Regions from separate parts of the Sporosarcina sp. So3-204 genome, predicted to be linked through region 3. Evidence: predicted binding sites of a transcription regulator. Region 3 holds the regulator's gene; each other region holds the start of a gene.

Region 1 (5,408 bases), 610 kb from region 3:
TTCATTCGGTTTTAAGCATGGTATGCCAATCGATGCAGATGTTGTTTTTGATGTACGATTCTTACCCAATCCTTTTTACAGTATGGAATTAAGACCGAAAACAGGTCTTCAAAAAGAGGTTTCGGATTATGTACTAAAATGGGGTGAAACCCAGATACTTATAGAAAAACTAACGGATTTGTTTAAGTTCCTCATTCCACAATATAAAAGTGAAGGTAAATCACAAGTAGTAATTGCGTTTGGTTGTACAGGCGGACAACATCGATCTGTAACACTTGCCGAGTTCTTTGGAGAACGCTTTCATTCCGAATACAAAACATTTATAACGCACCGCGATATCGAGAAAAGGAAGGGGTGATGCTATGCTTCGCTCCGTAGAAACAAAAAAAATAGTGATTTTTGGTGGAGGTACAGGCCTTGCAACTTTGGTGAGGGGTCTTAAAACGTATCCTGTTGATATCACCGCGGTTGTTACGGTGGCTGATGATGGCGGTAGTTCGGGCAGACTTTTGAATGAGTATGAAATTCCACCACCGGGAGATGTCCGCAATGTAATGGCTGCGCTATCAGACGTTGAACCACTTATTGAAAAGATGTTTCAATATCGCTTTGCAAGTACACAGGATTTAAAAGGCCATTCATTGGGCAATTTGATGTTAGCGGCAATGACAGATATTACGGGAGATTTTGCACGTGCTGTTGAACAAATGAGCCGCATTTTAAATATTAAAGGAAAAGTTTTACCTGCTGCGAATCAGCGTATCACCTTACATGCCGAGCTTGAAGATGGAACAATTGTGACTGGAGAATCCAAAATCCCTGTTTATGGACGTCGGATACGTCAAGTGTATTTATCGCCGCAAGAAGTAAAACCACTTCCTGAAACAATAGATGCTATTATGGATGCGGATCTAATCGTTTTTGGGCCTGGTAGCTTGTATACGAGTATATTACCAACGATACTTGTGCAGGCAATTCGAGAAGCTGTATTATCATGTAATGCAAAAAAGGTGTATATTTGTAACTTAACCACACAAGCTGGGGAAACGACGGAGTATTCAGCATCTGAACATGTTCAAGCACTATATGCCCACGCTGGGAAGGACTTCATTGACACAATACTAATAAATAATAATGATTTCAATTCGCTAATTAAAGGTACTGTCCATGAAGGAAAACTTAAGCCTGTAGATATTGATATAGAGTGTCTAAAGCAATTAGTTCCTGAAGTCGTATTAAAAGATATTGCAGTCATTATAGAAGGTAATATTCGACATAAGTCAGATGTAGTTGCGAACTGGCTCTTTGAATATATGCAAAACTCGACTGTAAATCATTAAGATTGATTCGGTGAGAAAGGAGCAAAGAAATGTCATTCGCTGCAAAAACAAAAAAAGAACTTACTCAATTTGAAGCCGATGATTGTTGTGTGCGTGCAGAAGTAGCCGCATTTGTTAGAATGAACGGAGCTTTATCCTTTTTAAATAAACAGCTTAGTTTTGATGTTCAAACAGAAAATGCTGCAATTGCTAGAAGGCTATATACAAATTTAAAAAGACTTTATCCTTATAAAATAGAGCTACTTGTAAGGAAAAAAATGCAACTGAAAAAGAATAATGTATACATTTGTAGAATTCGCGAAGGCGCAAAGACAATCTTAAAAGACTTACTCATTTTAACTGGGAATTTCGAATTCAAAAATGAAATCGCACCAGCTCTAGTAAAAAAAACCTGTTGTCAGCGTGCTTATTTACGTGGCGCATTTCTTGCAGGTGGCTCAGTAAATAATCCTAAAACATCAACATATCATTTGGAGATATTTTCAATATATAAAGAGCATAGTGAAGCACTCGTAGATCTAATGAATAAATATCGTTTGAATGCAAAGTCCATTGAACGTAAAAACGGTTATATTGCCTATATTAAGGAAGCGGAAAAAATTTCCGACTTTTTAGGTCTTGTAGGTGCTCATGTTGGACTCATGAAATTTGAAGATGTTCGGATTCTAAGGGATATGAGAAATAGCGTCAATAGACTTGTTAACTGCGAAACTGCCAATTTGAATAAAACGATTGGTGCTGCTCAGCGTCAAGTCGGCAATATTCAATTTATCGAAAAAACGATTGGTTTGGGACAATTACCAGACAGACTTCAAGAAGTAGCTCGACTGCGCATTGAACATCAGGATATTACTTTAAAAGAGCTTGGTGAACTTGTTTCGGGTACAACAGTGAGTAAATCAGGCGTAAATCACCGCCTTAGGAAGATTGAGGAGATTGCAGACAATCTTCGTAATGGAGGAACAGGAATTACATAAAATAATACTTTAATAAGTGGTAAACTAACTATATGTTAAAGTGAGATTAATTTACATGGGGAAGAGGGGTAGATTCTTGAATGGCAGAACAAATTGTAGAAGTCAAAATGAAGCCGGGATTACAAGCTCGACAAGCAGCATTATTTGTTCAAGAGGCAAATCGTTTTGAATCAGATATATTTTTACAAAAAGATAATCGTAAAGTAAATGCAAAGAGCATTATGGGCATTATGAGCTTGGCAATTGCGCATGGCACAACTATAACGCTTATTGCTAATGGAATTGATGATGAGCAGGCTATTGCATCATTGACGACGCTTGTGCAAAATGAGAGATGATTAATCAGTTAGGCCACTTCCTGTGGCTTTTCTGGCACTAGTACATAATGTACATTGGTGTTTAAACTTAATTCAGCCGAAATTTGACCCTCCATTTTGTTAAGGAAATAATATTGATTTAGTCCAAGAGGGAGTAAACAACCTCTTTCCGACATTTCACTTTAAGTAGGGTGGACTTCTGCTAAATTTAGTTAAAATAAATAAAAACCGCCAGATTTCGATCTGGCGGTTTTTCTGATTGTTGGCTAAGAAAATATAGACAACTAATTTTATATTTACTTTTCGTCTTTTTTGTCGATTTTTTTCATATCACTACGTGTAATAATATGGTCAATCAGGCCGTATTCTTTCGCGCGGTTCGCTGTCATGAAGTTATCGCGCTCTGTATCTTTACCAATAACCTCAACAGACTGTCCCGTGCGCTCTGAAAGGATTGTATTGAGTTTTTCACGTAAGAATAGAATACGTCTCGCAGCAATTTCGATTTCAGTTGCTTGACCTTGTGCGCCACCTAGTGGTTGGTGAATCATTACTTCAGCATTAGGGAGTGCATAGCGTTTTCCTTTTGTACCTGCAGCAAGAAGGAAAGCACCCATTGATGCTGCCATACCGATACAAATTGTTTGGATATCTGGTTTGATAAACTGCATTGTGTCAAAAATTGCCATTCCAGCAGTGATGCTACCACCGGGGCTATTAATATAAATTGAAATGTCTTTATCAGGATCTTCTGCTTCTAAGAACAAAAGTTGTGCAACGAGAGAATTTGCAACATTATCGTCAATTCCGCTTCCAAGCATAATAATTCTGTCTTTCAATAGACGAGAGTAAATATCATAAGCACGCTCGCCACGGCTTGTTTGTTCAATAACTGTTGGTATTAGATTCATTCCATTTCCTCCTTCAAGGTGGATATTAAGTTGTTTTTAAAAATTTGTAATGTAACAGAGGTGAAAGTACTTTGATTTGAATAAAGTTAAAAAGTATTTAAACGCAACAAATTTTTAAATGTTAATTAAAACAGTTTTGTTGAAACACTTTTCATTTCAACTCTAATAATATCATACCTATTATGGTCAATATAGGTCAAATATAACGCTCTAAAATAAGTCTTGCTTTCAATTAGTGCTATTAGTATAATGAAGAGTGTTCGTTGGAATTTGTTTTTTGATATCCGTCCTCGTGGTGCAATGGATAGCACGTAAGCCTCCGAAGCTTAAAATGTGGGTTCGACTCCCGCCGAGGGCATCCCGGAATGAGTAGGTAAGGATTTTGTAGCGCGAAACTTAGTGCGAAAGGATAGGCATTTGGTTTTTGCGTAGTAGCACGTAACCTTGAAAACTTCTGTTCGATTTACGTGGAAATACGTAGAGCGGATGGTTTTTTTCTTTAATAAAAAAATAATTGGATTCATCGCTTTTTTCGGCAATCAATAATGCAGCATGACGTACTGTAGAAAGTCCTGTCATATCGCACAATGCGGCTATAAATGAGTTTTCAGACTACGCCGATATGCGTGGGCTATCAGAGTATACGATAGCTTCTTGCGCTAAAGAACTAAAACAACTTCGTCTTTATTTTATTGATGCCGAAATTAAAAAATCAATACAGATTGATTAAGAATATCACTTGAATAAAAATAAAACCAATTACTCCTAAACGTGTAAGAAATTAACCTAGGATTATAAATCCCAAGGTATTCAGAAATGATGGCTTCATTGATTTAGTTATAAATTTCTTCTCATCACCAGCATTCTATTGCTACATACATACCTGACACAGGGAGTGTGTGGTGTTGGTAGTGAAGAAAAGGCTTGTATCAAAGGTTTTGAGCGAAACAAGTGAATATTGAAGTGTGTTTTATGTTCCCTCAGACTAAGGGGGGAGGGGATTATTTGTTGAAGGGGTCTCGCAATTACGCAGGACAGGAGATATTTGCGTTAAGGTATAGGATTACATATTAGTGTGAGATACTACTTAAGAATAAAAAAATCAGTTTTGTCATTCAGTAAAGTTATTGGATTTAAGTAATTTTCGTGGTAACATTATTTATTATATGGTATTTAATACTCTTTCGGTTGAACTTAAGCAGCCTTCAAATCCTTATCAATGACTTCATCATAAAAAGTCCGATGATTCCGTCATCGTTTTCACTCCAACAACAAGTTCTGTGAAAAAACAATGGAGGTGTGCGCGACGAGCGCACCTCCATTGTTACATTGAAACTCATTTGCAAGGCGAAGCGGCGACATAGTCGATTTGAAGAAAACTTGAATGCTTCAGTGGATGCCATATATTTAAATGATTTCAGCATCGCAAAGGGTCGCATCGGTACTGAGTACACCTAGCGCTTCACTTTTTGCGGTTTTGTACGAACACGATTCTCACGGCGAATCCATTTTTCGTCTTTGCAATCATGTAACCATGGTTTAGTCCGTTTTCTTCGGTGCGAAATAAGAGTTGATAAAACAATCTATTAAAAAAATTGTCTAAAAGGGGAACACTATCATGAGCGGCTATAACGCAGTAGTAGCAAAAAACACGGAAAATGCTCCAAACGGTAACGGTCTATATTCACAAACTGTCGCTTTTTCTCATTACAATAATCTTTCAGCTCAATTACCTATTGAACCGGAAACTGGGAAATTGGTAGCTGGTGGTATAAAAAAGCAAGCTGAACAGTGCTTTAAAAATATCGAGGCAATTGTAGACAGCATCGATCATGTTATGAGCGATGTTGTTAAAATCACTGT
Region 2 (5,408 bases), 990 kb from region 3:
ACCTAATTGATGTTGTAACATTGAAGAAACTGATGGAAAAGGTTGATCTGGTGTTACGGTCGCAACGATGATTAATCCAATTTTTTCAGGATCGATGCCGGCATTATCAATAGCGGCCTGTGCTGCATGAAAAGCCATATGTGAAGTATCAATCGAATCATCTGCAATATGTCTTTGTTCAATACCTGTTCTTGAACGAATCCATTCGTCTGATGTATCCATGCGTTCTTCTAAATCGTGATTTGTTAAGATATTCGGCGGAACGAATTTTCCTACCCCTATTAAACCTACACTCATTCTATATCCCCCGTCCTTTTAATATCTATTATTAGTACCTGGTGTTAATCATAAAATAAAAATGAACTTTTTACAACCGCTCGACACTATTTCGTCAAAATAATTCATTTATAAATGAATACTACTTTAAGGTCTGGACAGCCTATGATACAATAATTAAAGAAATAGTAATGTTGAGGTGAAATCCATTGAGTTATATATTTACATTTATTTGGTCATTCCTATTAGTAACTATGTTAAATTATGTTGTTAGTTCGATTGCAGCAGTAGAGTTCCATTTACTTTCGGGCGCTATCGTGTCAGCTGTTCTTGCAATTCTAATCATTATCATTGGTGAAACATTACCAAAAGGTCCAATTTCAGATCATTAATTTGTAAGTTAAGCCGTCTCATTACTATGGGATGGTTTTTTTATACAAAAAATCCGTTCAGCCGATTTTTCATCAACTGAACGGATTTTCATTTTAATTATTCTCTACGATCAACTTTCCATTTCCCATCGATAACGCTATTTCTTTATTAGCGCCAAGTTCTCCTGAGATCAACTCTTTCGCAACAGCTGTCTCAATATAACGTTGGATAAAACGCTTCAATGGCCGAGCCCCAAAATCAACATCCGTGCCTTCTTCTACAATCCAATCCAGCACTTCTTCAGTATAAGTTAATTCGACTTCTTGTCCAGAGACTCTTTTAACGAGATCTTTAAGCATCTTTCCGGTAATTAATTTAAAAGTATTCCCTGTAAGCGAATGGAAGATTATAATATCGTCCATCCGGTTTAACAATTCAGGTTTAAAGTGATTTTTTAATTCAGCCATTACCAAATCTTCAGCTGCATGATTCTCAGTGTCTGTTAGACCATGTAATAAGTATGACGAACCTATATTAGACGTCATAATAACAACTGTATTGGTAAAATTAACAACGCGTCCTTGACTATCCGTAATTCGTCCATCATCTAATATTTGCAAAAGTATATTCGAAACATCTGGATGTGCTTTTTCTATTTCATCAAGCAGTACAACTGAATATGGATTACGTCTCACAGCTTCTGTTAACTGTCCGCCCTCTTCATAACCAATATATCCTGGTGGTGCACCGACAAGTCTTGATACGCTATGCTTCTCCATATATTCAGACATATCTATGCGAATGAAATGATCTTCCGAATCAAATAAAGTTGCTGCCAACGTTTTTGCAAGTTCAGTCTTCCCGACGCCAGTAGGTCCTAAAAACAAAAATGAGCCGATTGGTTTTGATGGATCATTTATTCCAGAACGCGCACGCCATACTGCCTCTGTTACCAACTGAACAGCATCATCTTGTCCAATGACTCGTTCTTCTAATGTTTCACGGAGACGAAGTAATTTATCTCTTTCCCCTTCAACAAGTTTTGTTACCGGAATACCTGTCCATCTAGCAACGATTGACGCAATTTCCTCTTCTGTTACTTCCTCACGAAGCAATCGATTTTCCTGACTGTCTTGGAGCGGTTCTTCTAGCTTTTTTAATACGAGTTCTAATGCCGGAATCTTACCGTATTGAAGTTCAGCAGCTTTTGTTAAATCAAAACGATTTTCAGCATCTTCAAGTTCACGTTTATATTGATCCATTTCTGCGCGCTTACCTTGAATTTCTTTTAGTGCTGATTTTTCTTTATCCCATTGCGCACGCATTCCTGAAGAAGAATCTTTTAACTCTTTTAGTTCAGCACGCAATATCTCTAATCGAGTTTTACTTGCCGAATCTTTTTCTTTTCTAAGTGCTTGTTCCTCAATTTCTAATTGCATAATTCGACGAGTTACCGCGTCAAGTTCTGTCGGCATCGAATCGATTTCTGTCCGAATCATTGCACTCGCCTCATCGACTAGATCAATCGCTTTATCTGGTAAAAAACGCTCTGTTAAATAACGATTTGATAAAGTCGCCGCTGCAACGATTGCGCGGTCATGAATCCTTACACCATGATGCAGTTCATAACGCTCTTTTAAGCCCCTTAAAATTGAAATCGTATCTTCGACAGACGGTTCCCTTACTAGTACTTGTTGGAAGCGTCTTTCTAGTGCAGGATCTTTTTCAATATTCATACGGTATTCATCCAATGTCGTTGCCCCTATACAATAAAGCTCGCCGCGCGCAAGCATCGGTTTTAACATATTACCTGCATCCATCGCGCCTTCTGTTTTTCCGGCACCAACAATTGTATGAATTTCATCAATGAATAAAATAATTTTTCCTTCACTATCTTTTACTTGTTTTAAAACACCTTTTAAGCGCTCTTCAAATTCACCCCGATACTTCGCACCTGCGATTAAAGCACTCATATCTAGCTCGAAAATTTGTCTGTCTTTTAAGCCATCTGGCACATCACCTTTTACAATTCTTTGTGCAAGTCCTTCTACAATAGCAGTTTTACCAACACCTGGTTCGCCAATTAAAACAGGATTATTTTTCGTTTTTCTAGATAAAATACGAATTACATTCCTAATTTCTTCATCGCGACCAATAACGGGATCCATTTTCCCTTTTTTTACTTCTTCAACGAGGTTACGACCAAATTGTTCAAGCGGTGTACGTTGATCCTCTTCTTGTAATCCACCCATACGCATAAACATCTACCTCTCTATTTTTTCATTATTTGACTTTGACTATCTTTGACTATCTTTATAATATAACGGATTATGGGCATTGTAAAGTAGATTGCTTACAAATAAAAAAGGCTACAAGACCTTAGAAACAAGTCATGTAGCCCTTACTATTATTATCTAACGCCAAGTGCCATTTTTGCGTAACGCGACATATTATCTTTTGACCAAGGTGGACTCCAAACAACATTTACATCCACTTCTTTTACTTCAGGAAGTTCCATTAATTCTAATTTAATACTAGAAACAATTTGTGGCGCCATCGGACAGCCCATAGATGTAAGTGTTATTGTGATAACTGCTTTACCTTCATCATCTAACTCTGCATCATAAACAAGTCCTAAGTTAACAATATCTATACCTAATTCTGGATCGATTACGTTTTCAAGTGTGCCATATAAATATTCTTTCATTTCTTCAGCCATATTCATTTCACTCCTTATTCATTTAATATATTAATCATAGCAGTGGACGTTCATTCATTCAAATAACTTGCAAGTTTATTTGTAGCTTCAAGCATAGCCGATCTAGATACAACATGTCCTGCCTCATTATCCACAGTGAAAGATAATCTTTCAGGAACCTTACTATAATCCGCCTTTATGGACTCATAAAACTTACTCGTCGGCTCAAATGGAACAACGACATCCTTTCGACCATGCCAAAAATGAATCGGTCTTTTATTTAATAAAGCCGGATATATCGTCAAATCGAGCATCGATAAGTCTTCAAACAATAAAGTCTTTTCTTTTTCAGTATGCGGTATTTTAAAACCATCTTTTTCAAAACTGCTAATTTGATTTTTAGCCAACTCAACAAAACCTGGTGCGCCCATCATTATCGCTGCCGCATCTATCCAATCGTATGTTGCAAGCATACCTAGTGATGTAATGCCGCCAAGTGATGTGCCACTTACCCCTATTTTCTTCGTTGTTAAAAGTTTGCGCTTGAACAATTCTTCTCGAAGCATTCCAAGCTCTTCTATAGAAGTGAGTACAATTTCCCAAAAACGTAAGCCCAATTGAACAGGATCTAGATTTTCTTCTCTAGCACCGTGTAGAAATGCATCTGGTAATAATACCCGAATACCTTTCGATGCTAGATTAAAAGCAAAGTGAAGATTATGTTCTTTCGCACTCATGAAACCATGATGAAAAACAACAACCGGAATTTCTTTATTGGCAAACTCTTCGCTTACTACATGTAATAGTGGAACTTCTCCCCAATTTTCTTCTCTTAGGATCATTAACTAGTCATCCTTCCTACTTCATTTTAGATTACCAAAGTTTTTTTAAAATACCAATGAGTTGCATTGTCTGGCAGAATTTTTTGACTTAGATCACAACTTAACGATAAACTTATACTAATAGAGGAGGAATAAATTTGAAACCACATTTAATTGTTCTTGACCTTGACGGAACTTTATTAACAGATAAAAAGATAATCACGCCTAAAACTGTAAATGCTTTATTAAAAGCGCAAGAAAACGGTCATCATGTCATGATTGCAACAGGTAGACCTTACCGAGCAACTGAACCTTATTATAAACAGCTCGGATTAACTACACCAGTCGTTAACTTTAACGGTGCCTTTGTTCATAGACCTAACGACAGTTCTTGGAAAGTAATTCATGAGCCGCTTAAACTATCGGTTGTGAAAGAAGTCGTCGAGGCTATGGAGCAATTTCCACATAATAATATCATTGCAGAAGTTATGGATGATGTTTATATGAACTACCACGATGAAAAACTGATAGACGCATTTAGTTTCGGAGGTACGCGAATTAATGCGGGTGCCATTAAAAGCTTTCTAAAGGATAATCCTACAAGCTTACTCATTCAAGCAGACGAGGAAAATGTCGAATTAATCGCTAACCACCTCCGTCATATACATGCCGAAGTCATTGATCATCGATTGTGGAAATCACCTTGGGGTCATGTCATTGATATTTTCAGACACGGACTTAGTAAAGCGGAAGGGCTTGCACATGTCTCCAAATGGATGGACATCCCAAGAGACCGCATAATTGCATTTGGCGATGAAACAAATGACCTTGAAATGATAGAATTTGCAGGCGTCGGCGTTGCCATGGCCAACTCAATCGATGAATTAAAATCGATCGCCAATGAAGTTACAACTTTTTCTAATAATGAAGACGGCATCGCACAAATACTAGACGATCGTTTATTTACAAGATAATTGAGTCGATTTCATAATTACCTTAACTTGCTACAACGACACAACATATTGTTCGAGAACGGTTCAACTCGACTATATGTTGTGGTGTGTGGCGATAAAATCCTATTATGAAATTGATTGAATTATAACAAAATAAAAATAGGACAAATCATTAGGGGGAATTAAAATGAAGATATTTGCAGACAGTGCGTGTGATTTGCCATTAGCATTTTATAAAGAAAATAATGTAACATTGCTTCCTTTACATGTTTTAGTTGACGAAGCAGA
Region 3 (5,408 bases):
TACCAGTGAAAGAGTTAACGAATGTGAGCATGGAATAGTTTTATTCCGAAAAAATGGACTTCCCGTTGTATTGGGAAGTCCATTTTTGCTCATGATGTAGAAAAAGGCTTTAGTATATCTTTTTTGGGTTCCGTTTGTAAGGTGAGTACTTTATCTGTCGGCTCATACTTTTCACCGTAAAATGTTTCATCTTTATATGTGTGTATTTCGTCGTAAGTTTTTGTCATTGCTTCATATATTTCTTCTTCGTCAGCGTCGTTAGGTGACCAATATAAAATTTCTAAACCTGTATTTTCGCCCGTAGCGAGTGAGCGACGATTAAAGTCAATACGCTGCGCATGTGAAAAGTTTTCGCGTGCATAAAACTTGAGTCGTTTTTCTGTATCTGTATCTTCATAATCAACTGGTTCTACTTCTAAAAGAATGTGTTTATTTTTGGCTTTTAATTTGGACAGGATTTTATGCCCCAGACCTTCGCCCCTTGCTTGTTTTGAAACGAATAAATAATCTACAAACACGAAGTTTTGAAATTCAACATACATTAAAACATGATTTGGGCCTTCATCTTTTTTGTAAACTGTCTTTTTCTCATTTAATAAAGCTTCCATATGTTCCTTGGACTTCATTTCTTCAACAGGAAAGTACTCATTTAACTTCTCATACCAATTCAAAACTTATTGCCTCCAATAATTGATTTGCCCGGCGTTTTTGTTTCGATTTAATTAAGACAGGAACAAAATAGCGCTGGAAAAATCCTGCTAATATTTTAATACCCCCTATTATAGAAAAGTAAACAAATTAGCAAAAGAAGCAGGAGTGCATATCAATTGCGAATTGGTTTACCCGTCTGTAGAATATAGTCAAAGATAGTCAAAGTCAATGACTAATCACCCGTAATGAAAGAGGTGAGAAGATGCGAAGTATTTCCGATATTATTGAAGGATATTTAAAGAAGATTATAGAAGATGAACAGGATGGGTCAGTTGAAATTAAAAGGCATGAAGTTGCTGAAATGTTTCAATGTGTACCCTCACAAATTAATTATGTCATTAATACCAGGTTCACAGCTGAGCGTGGCTATGCTGTTGAATCCAAAAGAGGCGGTGGCGGTTATATCCGTATTTTTCGTGTCCGCACAAATTCATGCAAAGAATTAATTGAACATGTTTTATCTGGTTTAAATGCAGGTGCATCTCACACGATGGCCGAAGATGTTGTATTAAGGTTGATGGAGGCAGAAGTAATATCCGAACGAGAATCTAAACTTATGCTAGCAGCAATCGACCGCACAACAATTCGTCCACAGTTTTCTGATCGTGACGAAATTCGTGCGCGCGTTTTAGAAGCAATGCTTTTAACGCTAATATATGAGCAACTTGATTAAAATAATCCTACTACGGTGAGGCGGTATTTTATGATTTGTGAAAATTGCAAGGAGCGTCCTGCTACGGTCACTATTACGAAGGGCTTTATTGGTGAATCATTTGAACGCCATTTATGTGAAAAATGTGCATTTCAGTCTGAGACATTTAGTTTTAATCCGAATCACGAGCCTTTGTCTATTCAACAATTTTTATCGCATTGGTTTAGTGGTACGGATCCATTTCAAGCGCAGCCTCAAAAAACAGACTCAGCAGTTCCTGAATTAGAATGTGCTGGCTGTAAATTAACCTTTAATAAGTTTTTAGATATAGGGAAATTTGGTTGTCCAACCTGCTATGAGACATTTCGCAACAGACTACCTCAAGTTTTTGGGAAATTGCATAATGGTCAATCAAAACACAAGGGTAAAATACCTGTTTCATTTAATGAGTTATACGCGATAAAGCGTAATATAGAAGAGGTTCGCTTGAAAATGCAAGAAGCTGTTAATGAGGAGCGTTTTGAAGAAGCTGCCGTTTTACGTGATGAAGCAAATCAACTTCAAAATCAACTTGTACTAGGAGGTGAGGAAGACAATGTCAATTGAAAAATTCATGCAAAATGCGGTAACCGGCTGGATGGTAGCGCACGGTGAACACTCTGACATTGTGATGGCAACTCGAATCCGGCTTGCTAGAAACTTCCGAGGATATAACTTTCCAATTGCTGCTTCAGAGGAACAAGCGTTAGCTGTCGATAAAATGGTTACGGGAACATTAATGGATTATTCTGAGGAGGCATCGTATACCTATTTGAAGATGTCTGAACTTCCTGCATTGGAACGCGAAGTGCTTATAGAGAAGCATTTAGTGAGTCCGCAGCTTACCGATACTGACCGTTATGGTGCTGTTTTGTTGTCAGCTGATGAGACGGTCAGCGTTATGGTGAATGAGGAAGACCACGTTCGAATACAGTGTATTTACCCCGGCTTACAGTTAGCTGATGCATATGATAAAGCAAACGAAGTAGATGATTTATTAGAAAAAGAGCTACCTTACGCATTCGATGAAGAGTTTGGTTACTTGACGAGTTGTCCTTCAAATACCGGAACCGGCATGCGTGCATCTGTGATGATGCATTTGCCAGCACTGACAATTACGAAACAGATTGAACGAATTATTCCAGCCATTTCTAGGTTAGGCATGGTTGTACGTGGTAGTTATGGTGAAGGTAGCAAAGCGCTTGGCAATGTTTACCAAGTGTCGAATCAGGTAACACTAGGTAAAACCGAAAAAGAAATTCTGAAAGAACTTGAAAATATTACTTCCCGATTAATCACATATGAACGTAAGTCACGAGAAAGTTTATTATTAAAATCACGCGTCGCATTAGAAAATAAGTTATTTAGATCTTTGGGAACTTTAGTTTATTCACGCTTACTTCAAACTGGAGAAGCAGCACATTGTTTATCGGATGTTCGACTTGGCATAGACTTGGGTATCATTAAAGATGTAGACGTTTCTATTTTAAATGAATTAATGATTTTCATGCAGCCTGGTTTTCTTCAACAGTATGCAGAAACAGAATTATCCCAAGAAGAAAGAGATATTTTCCGAGCAAAACTTTTTCGTGAAAGACTTCTTGTCGTTAAGGAAATCCCGTTATCAGAAAAGGAAGTTGATGATTGAGCATTGAGCAACATTTTTGCATGACGTACTGCTATTTAGTATAGTTAAGTCAAAGATAGTCAAAGTCAGTAAATGAAGGGTTTTTATTGAATGAATTGAATACATTGTATAGAGTGAATCTTTTTTTGAAAGTTAGGTCTGCATCATGAAGAAATTTATTATATATAGATAGAAGGAGAGGACTGAATATGATGTTTAATCGATTCACACAACGCGCGCAAAAAGTATTACAACTAGCTCAAGAAGAGGCAATCCGTATGAAGCACGATTCAATCGGAACAGAGCATATTTTACTTGGTTTAATTCGCGAAGGCGGAGGCATTGCTGCTAAGGCGCTTGAGGCGATCGAAGTTGACTTTACAACAATTGAAGAAGGTGTTGAAAAATTAGTCGGCTCTGGAACAAAAGATGTTGGACCGATTGTTCACTATACCCCTCGTGCAAAAAAAGTTATTGAACTTTCAGTTGATGAGTCTCGTAAATTAGGCCATTCATATATTGGTACAGAACATATACTACTTGCGCTTATTCGTGAGGGTGAAGGCGTCGCAGCACGTGTGTTAAGTAATGCTGGCGTTAGTTTAAATAAAGCGCGTCAACAAGTACTTCAATTGCTTGGCAGTAATGATAGCTCTGCTGGTAGCAATACAACATCTACATCAGCTGCAACTCCTACATTAGACGGACTTGCGCGAGATTTAACTGAAGTAGCCCGCGAAGGTCTACTGGATCCGGTAATTGGAAGAAGTAAAGAAATTACTCGCGTGATTGAAGTACTAGCGCGTCGTACGAAAAACAACCCTGTACTAATCGGTGAACCAGGTGTTGGTAAAACAGCGATTGCTGAAGGTCTTGCACAACAAGTTGTCAACAATGAAGTGCCGGAAATTTTACGTGATAAAAGAGTAATGACGCTTGATATGGGTACAGTTGTCGCGGGGACGAAATACCGCGGTGAATTTGAAGACCGTATGAAGAAAGTAATGGAAGAAATCCGTAACGCAGGTAATGTTATTTTATTTATAGATGAACTTCACACTTTAATTGGTGCAGGCGGAGCTGAAGGAGCAATTGATGCTTCTAATATATTGAAACCATCTCTTGCACGCGGCGAACTTCAGTGTATTGGTGCAACGACAATTGATGAATACCGTAAGTATATCGAAAAAGATGCAGCGCTTGAACGACGTTTTCAACCAATCCAAGTCGATGAGCCGTCTGTAGAAGAATCAATCCAGATTTTACACGGTTTGCGTGACCGTTATGAGGCGCATCACCGCGTAATTATTACGGATGAGGCAATTGAAGCAGCTGCTAAAATGTCTGATCGTTATATTTCTGACAGATTTCTTCCGGACAAAGCGATAGATTTAATCGATGAGGCAGGTTCTAAAGTCCGTTTACGTTCGTATACGACACCGCCTAATATGAAAGAGCTCGAATCGAAACTTGAAGCAATACGATCTGAAAAGAATGCTGCGGTTCAAAGCCAAGAATTTGAGAAAGCAGCTTCTTTCCGCGACTCTGAGCAAAAGATGAAAGAAGAACTTGATAAGACAAAGTCTGCTTGGAAAGAAGAACAAGGGAAAACGGAGTCGAAAGTGACTGTCAATGATATTGCGGAAGTAGTCGCAATGTGGACGGGGATTCCGGTTTCGAAAATTGCTGAAACTGAATCAATTAAATTATTGAAAATGGAAGACACGCTTCACGAGCGGGTTATAGGGCAAGCTGAAGCTGTTACAGCTATTTCTCGGGCAATCAGGCGTGCTAGAGCGGGCTTGAAAGATCCTAAGCGTCCAATAGGTTCATTCATCTTCTTAGGCCCTACAGGTGTAGGGAAAACAGAATTGGCACGTGCGCTTGCAGAGACTATGTTCGGAGACGAAGATTCGATGATTCGTGTCGACATGTCGGAATACATGGAAAAACACTCTACATCTCGACTTGTCGGTTCTCCACCAGGATATGTTGGACATGAAGACGGTGGGCAGTTAACAGAGAAAGTTAGACGTAAACCTTATTCAGTTATACTTCTAGATGAAATAGAAAAAGCGCATCCGGACGTTTTTAATATTCTTCTTCAAGTACTTGAGGATGGTAGACTAACGGATTCCAAAGGTCGCACAGTCGATTTCAGAAACACAGTCGTGATTATGACATCTAACGTTGGTGCACAAGCACTTAGACAAAATCGTTACGTAGGCTTTAATTTACAAGACAGTGATCATGACTACGAAGGTATGAAATCGAAGATGCTTGAAGAGTTGAAGAAAACATTCCGTCCAGAGTTTTTAAACCGTGTGGATGAAATGATTGTATTTCACTCACTTGAAAAAGAGCATTTACGTAAGATTG

What was found. The regulator CtsR, encoded in region 3, represses protease genes until heat stress. The targets are predictions, from matches to a motif close to ATGGTCAATAAAGGTCAAACA.
Region 1: a site for CtsR is predicted at 3,728-3,748, ahead of clpP (ATP-dependent Clp endopeptidase proteolytic subunit ClpP). Genes of this name have one in related genera too.
Region 2: a site for CtsR is predicted at 2,939-2,959, ahead of AC3RV6_RS03765 (ATP-dependent Clp protease ATP-binding subunit). Genes of this name have one in related genera too.

What each region holds. Positions count from the first base shown of each region.
Region 1 is NZ_CM176485.1:2,985,518-2,990,925, reverse strand. It holds gene rapZ (RNase adapter RapZ) at 1-358, shown strand, start outside; gene AC3RV6_RS14725 (gluconeogenesis factor YvcK family protein) at 363-1,340, shown strand; gene whiA (DNA-binding protein WhiA) at 1,370-2,317, shown strand; gene AC3RV6_RS14715 (HPr family phosphocarrier protein) at 2,398-2,655, shown strand; gene clpP (ATP-dependent Clp endopeptidase proteolytic subunit ClpP) at 2,931-3,545, opposite strand; tRNA gene AC3RV6_RS14705 (tRNA-Arg) at 3,832-3,903, shown strand; gene AC3RV6_RS14700 (RidA family protein) at 5,164-5,408, shown strand, end outside.
Region 2 is NZ_CM176485.1:793,786-799,193, reverse strand. It holds gene AC3RV6_RS03775 (beta-ketoacyl-ACP synthase III) at 1-297, opposite strand, end outside; gene AC3RV6_RS03770 (DUF2929 family protein) at 486-668, shown strand; gene AC3RV6_RS03765 (ATP-dependent Clp protease ATP-binding subunit) at 762-2,912, opposite strand; gene AC3RV6_RS03760 (metal-sulfur cluster assembly factor) at 3,059-3,367, opposite strand; gene AC3RV6_RS03755 (prolyl oligopeptidase family serine peptidase) at 3,418-4,188, opposite strand; gene AC3RV6_RS03750 (Cof-type HAD-IIB family hydrolase) at 4,326-5,141, shown strand; gene AC3RV6_RS03745 (DegV family protein) at 5,308-5,408, shown strand, end outside.
Region 3 is NZ_CM176485.1:3,591,576-3,596,983, reverse strand. It holds gene AC3RV6_RS17785 (hypothetical protein) at 1-38, shown strand, start outside; gene AC3RV6_RS17780 (GNAT family N-acetyltransferase) at 90-671, opposite strand; gene AC3RV6_RS17775 (CtsR family transcriptional regulator) at 914-1,384, shown strand; gene AC3RV6_RS17770 (UvrB/UvrC motif-containing protein) at 1,415-1,969, shown strand; gene mcsB (protein-arginine kinase McsB) at 1,959-3,050, shown strand; gene AC3RV6_RS17760 (ATP-dependent Clp protease ATP-binding subunit) at 3,239-5,408, shown strand, end outside.